Regions from separate parts of the Pseudoalteromonas sp. R86517 genome, predicted to be linked through region 1. Evidence: predicted binding sites of a transcription regulator. Region 1 holds the regulator's gene; each other region holds the start of a gene.
What was found. The regulator sigma-54, encoded in region 1, starts transcription at its own class of promoters, with help from an activator protein. The targets are predictions, from matches to a motif close to GTTGGCACGNNNNTNGNNT.
Positions count from the first base shown of each region.

Region 2: the regulator sigma-54 is predicted to act here: its motif matches at 1,810-1,828, upstream of SJY38_RS16060 (TorF family putative porin).
Region 3: the regulator sigma-54 is predicted to act here: its motif matches at 1,692-1,710, upstream of SJY38_RS07480 (EF-hand domain-containing protein).
Region 4: the regulator sigma-54 is predicted to act here: its motif matches at 1,311-1,329, upstream of SJY38_RS00680 (BON domain-containing protein).

Region 1 is NZ_JAXHCB010000001.1:278,918-282,319, reverse strand. Features, by position in the region: gene lptB (LPS export ABC transporter ATP-binding protein) at 1-633, shown strand, start outside; gene SJY38_RS01260 (RNA polymerase factor sigma-54) at 703-2,202, shown strand; gene hpf (ribosome hibernation promoting factor) at 2,230-2,517, shown strand; gene SJY38_RS01250 (PTS sugar transporter subunit IIA) at 2,522-2,974, shown strand; gene rapZ (RNase adapter RapZ) at 2,994-3,402, shown strand, end outside.
Region 2 is NZ_JAXHCB010000001.1:3,545,876-3,549,277, forward strand. Features, by position in the region: gene SJY38_RS16055 (ABC transporter permease/M1 family aminopeptidase) at 1-725, shown strand, start outside; gene SJY38_RS16060 (TorF family putative porin) at 1,025-1,711, opposite strand; gene SJY38_RS16065 (hypothetical protein) at 1,989-3,152, opposite strand; gene SJY38_RS16070 (helix-turn-helix transcriptional regulator) at 3,298-3,402, opposite strand, start outside.
Region 3 is NZ_JAXHCB010000001.1:1,673,810-1,677,211, forward strand. Features, by position in the region: gene rluB (23S rRNA pseudouridine(2605) synthase RluB) at 1-392, opposite strand, end outside; gene scpB (SMC-Scp complex subunit ScpB) at 389-979, opposite strand; gene SJY38_RS07480 (EF-hand domain-containing protein) at 1,131-1,652, opposite strand; gene SJY38_RS07485 (hypothetical protein) at 1,874-2,305, opposite strand; gene xthA (exodeoxyribonuclease III) at 2,547-3,353, shown strand; gene SJY38_RS07495 (energy-coupling factor ABC transporter permease) at 3,359-3,402, shown strand, end outside.
Region 4 is NZ_JAXHCB010000001.1:152,228-155,629, reverse strand. Features, by position in the region: tRNA gene SJY38_RS00690 (tRNA-Ile) at 139-215, opposite strand; gene SJY38_RS00685 (YqaE/Pmp3 family membrane protein) at 485-643, opposite strand; gene SJY38_RS00680 (BON domain-containing protein) at 709-1,275, opposite strand; gene SJY38_RS00675 (LiaF domain-containing protein) at 1,593-2,249, shown strand; gene SJY38_RS00670 (VOC family protein) at 2,320-2,736, opposite strand; gene suhB (inositol-1-monophosphatase) at 3,141-3,402, shown strand, end outside.

The DNA of each region.
Region 1 (3,402 bases):
GTTGGCTTATTGGGCCCTAATGGCGCAGGTAAAACCACCACCTTTTACATGATTGTAGGGTTAGTACCTAGCGACAAAGGTAAAATTTCTATTGATGATAACGACATTACGTTATTACCTATGCACAGCCGCGCCCGCTTAGGCATTGGCTATTTGCCGCAAGAGTCATCAATATTTAGAAAGCTGACAGTTTATCAAAACTTAATGGCTATTTTAGAAACGCGTAAAGAGCTCAATAAAGCCGCACGAGAAGAAACGCTTAACAACTTACTTGATGAATTTAGTATTCAGCATATTCGCGATAGCCAAGGTATGGCGCTTTCTGGTGGTGAACGCCGCCGTGTAGAAATTGCCAGAGCACTGGCAGCAAACCCTAAATTTATTTTATTGGATGAGCCTTTTGCTGGTGTTGATCCGATTTCAGTGTTAGATATAAAGAAAATAATAGAGCATCTTAAAAACCGTGGCATTGGCGTATTAATTACCGATCACAATGTAAGAGAAACCCTTGATGTTTGTGAAAAAGCCTACATTGTTTCTCATGGGGAGCTAATTGCATCTGGCACCCCAGAACACGTATTAAATGACAAAACTGTACGCGATGTTTATTTAGGCGAGCAATTTAGGCTGTAACATTTAAGCCACACCTACAAGCATCTGCTAATATTAATTATAACAACATAAAAGGATTGTTAGAGATACATGAGGCAATCATTACAGCTGCGCATGGGCCAGCAACTTACAATGACTCCACAATTGCAACAAGCGATTCGCTTGCTGCAGCTCAGTACATTGGATCTCCAGCAAGAAATACAAGAAGCACTTGATAGCAACCCGCTATTAGAAGTAGAAGAGCAAGATTACACGGAAGAGTCGGCTGGAAAAAATGAACAAAAAGCAGATACGGATGATGTAACCGTAAGCGCATCGGCTGACGATACAACCAGCGAGTACGAGCAAGACAGTGGCGAAGCTTTAAATAAAGACACCGTTAGCGATGATATGGCAATGGATGTAACTTGGGATGAGTACATGAGCGCAGCCCCTGCTGCATCCTCAGGCCCAATGCCAGAAGATGAGTCTATTTATCAAGGTGCCTCTACTGAAACGCTACATGAGTATTTAATGTGGCAGCTTCAGCTTACTCCTTTTAGCCCAACTGACGAAGCCATTGCTATTGCCATTGTAGAAGCTGTAGATGACTCGGGTATTTTAACGCTAAGTTGCGAAGAAATTTTAGAAAGCTTTAACCAAGAAAACGATGACGAAGTTGAAGTTGAACTTGATGAAATAGAAGCCGTTTTAAAACGTATTCAGCTATTTGACCCTGTAGGTATAGCCGCGCGCAGTTTACAAGAGTGCTTGTGCATTCAGCTAAACCAGTTTGATAAAGACACCCCTTTTATAGAACAAACAAAAATGATCTTAACCGATCACATTGATCTATTAGCGGCACGCGACTATCGTACATTAATGAAAAAGACTAAGCTTAAAGAAGACGAGCTTAAAGAGGTCATGACCCTAATACATACCCTCAACCCAAAACCTGCAGATACAATAGTAAGGGAAGAGTCGGAGTATGTAATACCGGATGTGTCGGTTAAAAAAATAAAAGGCCGCTGGGTGGTAGAGCTAAACCCAGATAGCATGCCAAAAATACGCGTAAATAGTCAGTACGCGGCTATGTCACGTACCGTAAAATCAAGTGGTGATAGCCAGTTTATTCGTTCTCACTTACAAGAAGCTAAATGGTTTATAAAAAGCCTTGAAAGCAGAAACGACACGCTGCTTAAGGTAACAAACTGTATTGTAAAACAGCAACAGGCATTTTTTGAACATGGCCCAGAAGCCATGAAGCCAATGGTTTTAAACGATGTTGCTGAGATGGTAGAAATGCATGAATCGACAATTTCGCGTGTTACAACACAAAAATATATGCATACGCCACGTGGTATTTTTGAGCTTAAGTATTTTTTCTCAAGCCACGTAAGCACAGAAAACGGCGGAGAGTGTTCATCAACCGCAATACGTGCCCTAATTAAAAAGCTAATTGCCGCGGAAAACTCAGCTAAACCATTGAGTGATAGTAAAATTGCGGATATATTGGCAGAGCAAGGAATTAAAGTAGCTAGACGCACAATAGCAAAATACCGTGAATCGCTAGCTATTCCACCGTCAAATCAGAGAAAGAGTTTGATATAAGACGTAAAAAACAAAGAGGAAATGCTTATGCAACTAAACCTAACTGGTCGTCACGTAGAAGTAACTGATTCACTTAGAGACTATGTAAATAATAAATTTGCAAAGCTAGAAAGGCACTCAGATCATATTAGCAATGTGCATGTCATTCTCGATGTAGAAAAACTCAACCAAAAAGCAGAAGCGACTATTCATGTAAGTGGCGCAGATTTATTTGCCTCAACAGAGCACCAAGATATGTATGCCGCTATAGACTCGTTGATTGACAAGCTCGATCGTCAAGTCATAAAACATAAAGAGAAGCTTGCTAGACACTAATATTATGAAATTAAGTACATTAGTATGCCAGGACTGCAGCAAAGCTGCGGTCCTTTTTAGTAGTAAAAAAAGAATTTTAGAGTTTATCAGTGAGCTTGCTCATGAAAAGCTCCCCTACTTACCACAACAAGATATTCTTAATGCGCTGGCAAGCAGAGAAAAGCTAGGCAGTACTGGTATTGGCCGGGGTATCGCCATTCCTCATGGCAGAATGGGTGGCGTAGAAGAGCCGCTGGCTTTAGTACTTGTTAGCGACACGCCTGTTAACTTTGATGCTATTGATAACTGCCCTGTTGATATTTTTGTTGCACTCATCGTACCAGATGGCGATAACCAACAGCACCTAAAGACTCTGGCAACCATAGCTGATAAACTGAGCAACAAAGAATTTTGTAAACAGCTGCGTAGTGCTAAAACCGATGCAGAGCTTTATCAAGTAATTGTTGATCAATCGTAGTAAATACTAAGGGCTATAAATGGAGTTAATTATCATAAGCGGCCGTTCTGGTTCAGGTAAGTCGGTTGCTTTACGCGTGGTTGAAGATTTAGGCTATTATTGCGTAGATAATATTCCGGTCAACTTACTGCCCTCTTTAGTGCGAAGTGTTTCAGATAACTATGACAAAATAGCCGTTAGTATAGATGTTCGTAATATCCCCAAAGAACAAGACGAATTTAACGATATTCTCGAGTACCTTCCTGACTTTGCTAAACCCACACTGTTTTATTTAGATAGTGATGATCAAACACTGATCAAACGTTTTTCAGAAACACGCAGATTACACCCTTTATCCATCGATTCGCTGCCGCTTGATTTAGCAATAAAAAAAGAAAAAGAACTGCTTGATGTACTCGTAACGCGCGCTGACTTTATGCTAGATACCA
Region 2 (3,402 bases), 3.3 Mb from region 1:
CCGTTATTTCTGAATCGCTCTCCCAGTACAGTGCGCTTATGGTGCTAAAAAAACGCTTTGGCGCCGAGAAGCTTCGTAAATTCTTAAAGTACGAGTTAGATAGATACTTAATGGGCCGCACAGGCGAAGCCTTTGAAGAAATGCCGCTGTATAAAACGCAGTCGCAACAATATCTTCATTACAATAAAGGCTCAGTTACGATGATGGCTTTGTATGACCGATTAGGTGAAGAGCGCTTAAATGCCGCACTTAAAGCATTTTTGAATGAGTTTAAATACCAGGCAACGCCATACCCAACCACACTTGATTTACTTAGTTATTTAAAGCGAGATACAACACAAGCTGAACAACGTTTTATTGATGATCAGTTTAAATACATAACGCTTTATGAGCTTGAAATGAAAGCAGTGTCGGTTACAGATGATGTTGATAGCGAAGGTTTTTACACAGTAACACTGAGCGTTGAAGCAACTAAGCAGCATGCCGATGGACAAGGTGAAGAAACCGAGCAGCCACTCGATGAGCTAATTGATATTGCATTATTTAGCGATGATCCTGAAAACCTTCTCGCTGAAGACTTTGTGATTTACTCGCAAAAGCATCAAATAGTCTCTGGTACTAATGCTATTGAGCTAAAAGTAAAAGAAAAACCAGTGTACGCAGGGGTTGACCCGTACATTAAGCTTGTAGATAAAGACAGTAAAAACAACCTAGCTAAGTTTTAACGATTAACGATTAACGATTAACGATTAACGATTAGTAATTAACTGAAAGGCCGCCTTTAATGCGGCCTTTTTTGTTTTAGCGAATTGCTAATACCAATGCGCAATAAAGCTTAATAAAGCGAATTAGCATATTGGTAAAAAGAGGTAATAGCAGCGAGGAGCTCGGCGATTAACCGAAGTGGGTTATATAGTAAGGTGCTTTAGTCGCTAAAATTAAAAGGCGCTGTGAGTATTTAGGTGCCCTAAACGAGAAAAGGGCCAAAAGGCCCTTAGTGTTGCAGCAAGTAACACATTTTGTTTTAAAGCGTAAAGTCTACAGCGTAGCCTACGTAAACTTTAACATCTGATTCATCCATGTCGGTGTCAGATACGCCAAAAGTAAAACCATCTTTTGATACAGAGATACCGTAATCAATAATATTATCATCACCTATAAAGTCGCCAGAGTAGTGACCTAAGTGCAGCGCAACCTCAGTACCATTGCTGCCAACAGCAAAGCTGTAATCGGCATTTAGGTATAATGAATCGCCAAAGTCGGTGCCATCGCCATCTGCCGCTGAAGTGGCAAGGATTGCAGCGCCAAAGGTGAAACCTTCTGCGCTGATGCTACCGTAAATTTCAGAAAAATCAGCATCTGCCTCAGAAGCTGCATCTGGGTAAACGTAATAAATGTAACCTACATCGTAGCTAAATGTGTCGTTAATATCGCCACCAAAACCCGCGTAAACATCAAGCTCGTAAGTCATTTCATCGGCCCATGAAGCATTTGATGCCCAAGTACCTACATAAAAGCCTGACTCGTCAGCGTAATCAATACCGCCAGAAATAGCAGCATCGCCCCCAGTTTGCTCTTGACCACGCCATAAGTAGTTAGACGTAGCCGCTGCGTTTGCTGTTACTTCTGCATGTACGGCTGTCGATGTTAAAGATGTAGCACCTAATAAAGCTATTGCGCTAATTGCGATGGTTTTTTTTAGTTTTAGCATGTCCATTTCCCGTTATATGATTTTTATCGCCTAGGTTTTTATTCTCTTATTGGCAACCCTTTGACTGGCGGTGTTTTATTGTTTAACTGGGAATGCAATTGCACTGTATGTGCCAGCTTAAAATAATTTCTATAAAACTGGTTTTTTACTTTTATAAAACAATATGTTGAGAAGTTTTAGAAGAGGGGATGATTGAGGTGGTTAATTAAAAAACGCACACTGCTGGTGCATAAATTAACCTAACTGCACCAGAAAAATACAGTTAGGTTAGGTAAATTTAGCCAAATATAGTGCGCATAAGACTAATTGTTTCGTTTACTCCGCGGCCTTTTTGTACTTCGCTAATAATAGAGTCGCGTTTGCTACGAATATGCTCGGGAATGTCATCGGCTGCAAGTGCACGGTCTACAAGTATTTCGGCTGACTCTTTACCTCTGCGCTGTGCTTTTCCTGCACTTGTTGTGCTGCGTTTAGGTTTATTTAATAGCTTAATATAATTTGAGTTGTCGGCCGTGCTGGCATCTGCATAGTAAAAAAAGCACGGTAATAACGCTTTTATACTAACTAGTTGCTCTTCTAGTTCATTGCTGCCATTAGCCATTTTAAACCACGACATAGCATGAATGCTTTGTACTATATCTTGCCAGTAGCGCTCAAAGTCGCGATTGTTTAATTTTGTAATACCTAAAGCTGCGCATAATGCATCAAGACGGCTATTACTAATCGGCGTAAACACATCTGGGCGGCGCATTGCTAATAAACGTGTAGCAGGAGCAAGGGTTGGCTTTTCATCGCTACCGTTAAAGGCAAGTAAATAAGCAACAACAAACTGTTGGTAATCAGCTTCGCTCACATCACCTTCAAGCGGGATGTTAGCAAGTGCATCGTCAAACGCGCCAGGTAAGTCGGCTAGCATTTGATGAAAACCCTTTGCACTTTTTGTTGATGCGAACCATTCAACATCAAAGTTATAGGTGCTTGGGTCGAGCGTGGCAGTGTGTTTACCACTAAATGCCAGTAAATCCTCTGGGATCATATCTTTTAGTGCTTGCTCACGAATGCTGTGCAAATACGTGGTAAGGCGAAGCTGTTCGTCCAGTGCAATAAGTTCTTTGTGTTGCTCTACAAACATACTAATAACGGGCCAAGGTGCTACACGTAGTGTTTTAAGCTGTAAAAAGCTAATTGCTGAGGTTAGCTGGTCGTGCAGCTTTTTTAAAACTGGTAGTTGCTGTGGCTCTAGTAAATCGTAATTTATACGGTCTTTACTTGCACTTAGCAGCTCATAACACCAGCCTAAAAAATCCTCTGGGTGGTTTTCTACTTTCACGGCCATTAGGTTTAGGCTTAGTTCTGAAGCTTGCTTCAAGATGTTTTGGTAAATTTGACTTTCTTGTTCGCCTAGCGCCATTTTTGACGGTGAAATTAGCAGTTTTTTCATGCCTTGTAGAGTCTCCGAGTAGATACATTTTTTAGCTGCTTTATTTTAGCGCAAATACGCCAATAGCAACAGGGCCGTGCATCATACCTAACAATTCAAGGGATGCAATCATGATGCTTAATATAAGCACCATGATTGCCGAGGTTTAATCATGCTCTTGCAGCGTAAACAAGCTTTCAACAGAAGTATTAAAGTGCCTCGCTATTTTAAGCGCAATTATTACCGAAGGAGTAAACCTTGCCGTTTCCAC
Region 3 (3,402 bases), 1.4 Mb from region 1:
ATTAAGCGGTTAGCTAACTCACCATCGTTGGTAAATAACATTAAACCTGCCGTGTTAATATCTAGACGACCAACAGCAATCCAACGCTCACCGTCTATGCGTGGTAAACGGTCAAAAACAGTACGACGTCCTTCTGGGTCTTTACGTGTACTTAACTCCCCTTCTGGCTTGTTGTACATAATTACACGACAAATACGGTCGGCTTTTTCTTCAATTTTTACGCTGTGGCCATCAACACGTATTAAGTCTGTTTCCTCAACACGGTCACCTAATTTAGCCACTTTACCATTAACACTAACGCGGTTTGCATCAATGTATTTTTCCATTTCACGTCGTGAGCCTACCCCTGCACGGGCTAGGACTTTTTGTAACTTTTCACCTTGAATACTCATTCGGATGGTTCTCTCACAGAAGGATCACTTAATAACTGGTTTATTTTACTTTCCTGTTGCGCTGGCAATGCAGGGAGTTCATCTAAACCGGTTAACGAAAAATAATCTAAAAATAATTTTGTTGTTGCATAAAGCGCTGGTTTACCAGGTACTTCTTTATGCCCTACTACTTTAACCCACTCTCGCTCAAGGAGGGTTTTAATAATTGCTGATCCGGTTGTTACACCTCGTACTTGCTCTATTTCACCACGCGTTATTGGTTGCCTGTAGGCAATTAACGACAATGTTTCTAGTAGTGCGCGAGAGTACTTAGGTGCCCGTTCTTGCCATAAATTACTAAGCCAAGGGCTTAAACTACTACACGCTTGAAAGCGATAGCCACTGCCTACTTCAACTAGCTTAATGCCACGTGTTTGATAGTGGGTATGTATAGCGTCTATTGCAGTGTTAATTCGTGACATTGAAATAGCTAAATCAGCCAATACAGTATCTTTTAAGTGGCGTTTGCTAACAGGTTTGTCTGCGACAAATATAGCCGCTTCAATGATCTCAATTAATTGTTCATCACTAATTCGACGACCCGCCATAATATTTTGCTTTGCCCTTTAAAATACGTAGCCATCTATTATGACAGAACATCGCAAAAGGGGGAAAATATATCTGCTTTTAAAACAAATTAAATGCACAAAAAAGCCAGCAATTAATGCTGGCTCTTATGTGTAGCGTATTTAGCTAATATTAGCTGTTTTTATAATGCTTTAGTGCATCATCTTCAGCAACGGCCTTACCGTATTTGCTAATGTAGCCTTTAAACTCACCTTTACTGATGCGCTTATCATTGTTGCCATCCATGTAACCAAAATGGTTTGAAATATCATCATCGTCAGCTTCTTCTACTGAGATGTAACCATTTTTGTCGTTATCTAAACTTCTAAAATCATTTTCGATTTTATCAAATTTAGCTATTTTAGCTTTAAATGCCGACTCACTTACTTCGCTGTCAGTCGCTACCTTACCGGTATTTAACTGCATGTAAGTGTTAAATTCTTTACGACTGATCTCGTTATCCATATTGGTATCAATATTTGAAAAGTGGCCCCAGATGCTATCGTCATCTGCTTCTACTTTTGAAATATAACCATCACTGTCGTTATCTAAACTTGCAAAATCGCTATCGATTTTTTCAAGGCCTTGGTTTGAGGCACAAGCGGCTAAACTTAACGAAGCTAAAATAGTTGTTGCGAGTGTTAACTTTTTCATAAGACGTATCCTTGTAGTTAGTAAATGTCACTTTAACTAATACAAGTCCAATGCCAAAGTGCACAAGCCGCCAACAATCAATAAGTTACGTGTATTTAGCTTATTTTATATACATTAATCAATTACTTAGCTTTGCAATGATTGCTGCATACCTTGTAATTTTTGCAAAAAAATACCCAGTACAAACTGGGCATTATTTTAATCTACATGTTACCGCGCAATTAGATTGCTGCGTTTTGGTAACGCTTTACAAATTCAGTTACGTTTTGTCCGTTACACTTTAATGAGTTTAAGTTACCAATTTTTTGGCGAACAGGCGCAAGGCCTTGCTTTAACGCTGTGATACATAACTGTGTTTCTTGGTGTGCATCTTTTGCAAACACTTCAACTTTTGATTCAGCAGCTTGGTTAGACGTTACTTTTTTAGCAATGTCGCGAATATCTTGACCATTACATAAAACACTTTTAGAAAAACGCGATAAGTATACACCGTGTTGTGCTGCTTCTTTACGCGCTGCGCTAAAGCCTTCATTTGCACTTAATACACATAATTTAGATTCAAGTTTATTATCTTGGCTAAAGTAAGTGTTGCTTTTTGCTGATACAGACGCAGAGGCTAATAAAGCAGTAGCTAAAAGTAATTGTGTTTTCATGAGAGAGATCCTATTTGAACGACTAAACAAGTAATTTTTGCGCATTATATATTCAATAATTACGATATCAATTGAATTTTTTATTTATTTAAATAATTAATAAAGCATTTACAATGTTTAAACTTTACGCACCAATTGATCAACATTTGCGCAGCTATTTTCTCATTTCGATCATGTTATGTAGGCTTATTTACTGATACAATTTAGTTATAAAAACAGAGTCTAATTAAAGGTAAATTTTATGAAGGTTATTTCTTTCAATATCAATGGTCTGCGAGCTCGCTTACACCAGTTACAAGCAATTATAGATAAACACCAGCCAGACATTATTGGTTTGCAAGAAATTAAAGTTCATGATGAGGCGTTCCCTCTCGAGGACGTACAAAAAATGGGTTACCACGTTTATTTTCATGGTCAAAAAGCGCACTACGGTGTGGCAATGTTATGCAAAAATGAGCCTAAATCGGTCTTAAAAGGTTTTGCCAGCGACACTGAAGAAGCACAAAAACGCATGATAAGTGTGACAGTTGAGCAAGAAAATGGCCGCGACCTAACAGTAATGAATGGTTATTTCCCACAAGGCGATAATATAAATCACGAAACAAAATTCCCTTATAAGCGCCAGTTTTACAAAGATTTAATGACCCATTTAGAAACAAACCACACGCCCGATGAAGATGTTATAGTTATGGGCGATATCAATATTTCGCCTACCGATTTAGATATTGGTATTGGTGAAGTAAACGCTAAACGCTGGCTTAAAACAGGTAAGTGCTCGTTTCAACCAGAGGAGCGCGAATGGCTTGCTAAATTATTAAATTGGGGCTTTAAAGACACCTTCAGAGAGCAAAACCCTGATACAAGCGATAAATACTCGTGGTTTGATTATCGCTCTAAAGGGTTTGTAGATAATCGTGGCCTACGCATTGATGTTGTACTTGCTACCCACGCCCTTGCCGAGCGCTGTATTGATACCGGCATAGATTACGAATTACGCGGCATAGAAAAGCCCTCTGACCATGCGCCAATTTGGTCAACCTTTAAATAATTGCTATGTTAACGCTTAAAATGCAAGGGCTACTTTGGGCCCTTGTTTT
Region 4 (3,402 bases), 130 kb from region 1:
AAATGATTGAAGCTGGCTTTTGAATAATAGAGACGGTATAGGCACGTAAACAACTAACCTAAATGCTGTATAAAAAAGTATAGTAGAGAATATTTTGTATTGGCTATAACTATTTAAAAATTGGAAAGCTTTGAAAAGTGGTGGCCCCTCCCAGACTCGAACTGGGGACCTAACGATTATGAGTCGTGTGCTCTAACCAACTGAGCTAAGGGGCCAACTTTGTATAACTACGAGGTAGTTAATTTTTGAAGCGTTTAGCCACTGAGCGACTAAAGCGGGTTGCAGTATAAAAAGTTTTTTAAGGCTTGTCACTAGCAAAAACCTTTATTTTAACAATCAGTAAGCTGACTGCTTAAATAGTAATCTTTTTGCATGCGAATAGGCAGGAAATAACAGAAAAATAAACGCAGAAGTATGTAAGCCGCTTTTTTACAATTTTAATAATTATAAAAAAGTGGCCGGCTCACATTGAACACACCACACATTATTTTTTAGCAATAATGTAGATAGCGTGAATTAAACCAGGGAAGTAACCTAGTAAAGTTAGTAAAATATTTAGCCAAAAGTGCATACCTAAACCAACTTGTAAAAATACACCCAGTGGCGGTAATAAAATCGACAGTATTATACGAATGATATCCATGATGTAGCTCCTTTAAAATTGACAAGCAAAAAGCCCAGCTAAGCTGGGCTTTTTAGTATAGTGTATTATTCAGCAACAATAGTTAGTTCATCTACTACGTCACGAACATCTTCAGCATTTTTAGCAATTTTTACTGCTAACTGCTTTTCAGCTTCTGTTTCAACAGAACCTTTAAGTTTTACTATACCGTTGTCGGTATCAACGTCGATATCTGTACCGTCAACTTCTGAGTCAAATAAGAAACGTGTAGTAATTACTGTGGTGATTTTAGCGTCAGTTAAGTCGTTATCATCATCATCCATAGCATCACGATCTTTGTCGTCCATATCCATGTTTTTCACAACAGTTAGGTTGTTTTCTACATCAGATACGCCATCTAGGCTAATTACAAGTTCTTCAGCTAGCTCTTTATCAAGGTCGCTGTTTACTTTACCTGTAAGTACTACCTTGCCATTTTTTACATCAGTGTTAATGTCAAAGTTGTTTAGATTAGTGTTCATAAGAAGCACTGTTTCTGCCTTACCATCAATCCAAGCATCTTTACTTTCATTTTCCCAAGTGCCCGCTTGAGCACCCATAGCTGTAGTACCTAGAACTAAAGCCGCAATCATAGATTTGTTGAATGTTTTCATAATCTTTCTCCTTTTGATTAAAGACACTTTTATATATGCGAGCTTTAGGCCAACTTTATTAACACTTTAAATTCATGATGTTAGCTATTTTATTGGGTATAAATAAAAATACCTCCGAGTAAACATTTACAGGCTATTAGGTAAAACTTTCTTAAGTGGTGAAAATAACGATTATATTGCTGTTCTGGTTAATCTATCGTTAATATAATAAATTAAGCGGCGCTACTAAAATAATAAGCCATTGATATATAAATAGTTAATTTTTGGTACACCACTTGCTATGTACAGTGGTAACTCATATAAAAAGGATTATTCCCATGTCTGTAAAAATTGAAGACCGCCCAATAGAGCAAGTTCGCGAACAAGTGATAGATCAACTTATTTATAACTACAGCCATGGCGTTATTTCAGCTGAAGCCTTTGAAAGGCGTTTAGACAGTGCAATGGAAGCAACCGATAATATCGCGCTACTTAATTTAGTAGAGGATTTAACCCTTACTACAGATACCCACTACAGTGCTCAAAAGCAAACGCAATTTGCCCCTAACTACAGTGCCCAACAAGCGGATGAAGAAAACTTAACACTGCGAAGCATTTTAGGATTAAGCGAGCGTAGCGGCCAATGGGTGGTGCCTAAAGATATTTATATTCAAAACTATATGGGGTCGATTGTTTTAGATTTTACTGATGCCATTTTTGCCCACCAACATGTTACCGTGCATGTAAATTGTATTTTTGGCAGCGAAGAAATTTACGTACCAGAGCACGTCAATGTAGTTTCTAAAATGTTTTGTATATTAGGTAGTTTTGAAAACAAAACGGTGTCGCTTAATAAGCGCCAAGGCCCCACAATTAACCTAGAAGGTAAAACAGTTTTAGGTTCGGTGGAGGTAAAAGTTAAACGCACCATTAAAGAAAAGTTTGTGAGTTTTGCTAATGATTTAAAGGCCCAGCTTGGGGTGAGTAATAAATAATACGGGTAAAAACACAATGGGTAGAAAAGCCATATTATGCGCTTTTCTACACCGTTAGTTACTGCCTATTTTATAAGTCGTTATTACGCTCGCTTGGAATGTCACTCATATACTGCACAAACTCAACCTCGAACCCGGCTGGGTCTAAGTAATATACGTTTTTTCTAAAAGGGTTTTCTGCGCCCTCTTTATCAATGTTAAACCCGGCGTGCTTTAAGCGCTGTATAACAGCATCTAGGTTGTTTGTAACGTAAGCAAAGTGAGCCAGTCCGACTTGGTGCCCTGCCAAATCTCTGTTTTTATGCTCGCCATTATCGCTTATAGCAATGTAGTGATTATCGTCGCCAAAATGTACCCAGCGCTTAGGTTTACCATACCAAGTGTTATGCCCTTCACTTCTGATAGACCAATAAGGAAAGGCTGCTTGGTAAAATTTAAGCATGGCATTTATATCGTTTACTACTAAATGTACGTGTTCTAATTTCATTATTATTTACCCTAGTTGATTGCTTAAACACAAGATAAAACCTCAAGCTAACTTTAGGTAAAGCACTTTTTTTAGTTTTTAATAATATTGGCGAGTACTGCCCTTTTAAGATTAATTTTTACAACAATATGTTTGCTAGCAGGACGCGCAAGCTTTGCTTCATGGAAGTTATTGAGCCCCCAAGGCTTCGCACTTCGCGCTGTGATTAAGTCGCCCTTTGGTTGAACAAATTTCAATCCATACACGCCAACACGTCTTAGATACGAATAAATTTACATGCATTTCAAGGCCGTACAAAAAACGCACAAAAGTATTTAGGGTTTATTGTTTACTTTATGGCAAAAGTCGCTAAAATACGCCGGCTTAAATATATAAACGTTCTTTTACAACCCAAAGGTAATACCATGCATCCAATGTTAAACATTGCGGTTCGCGCTGCGCGCAACGCAGGCAAAATTTTACTTCGCGCAAGTGAAGATTTATCAAAAGTTGAAATTCAACAAAAAGGCACTAACGACTTAGTGACTAACATTGATAAAGAAGCCGAAGCCGTAATTCGTGATACAATTTTAAAATCTTACCCTGATCACTGCATTGTTGGTGAAGAACTAGGTGAGCACAAAGGCAAAGATGCAGATTACCAATGGATTGTTGACCCGCTTGATG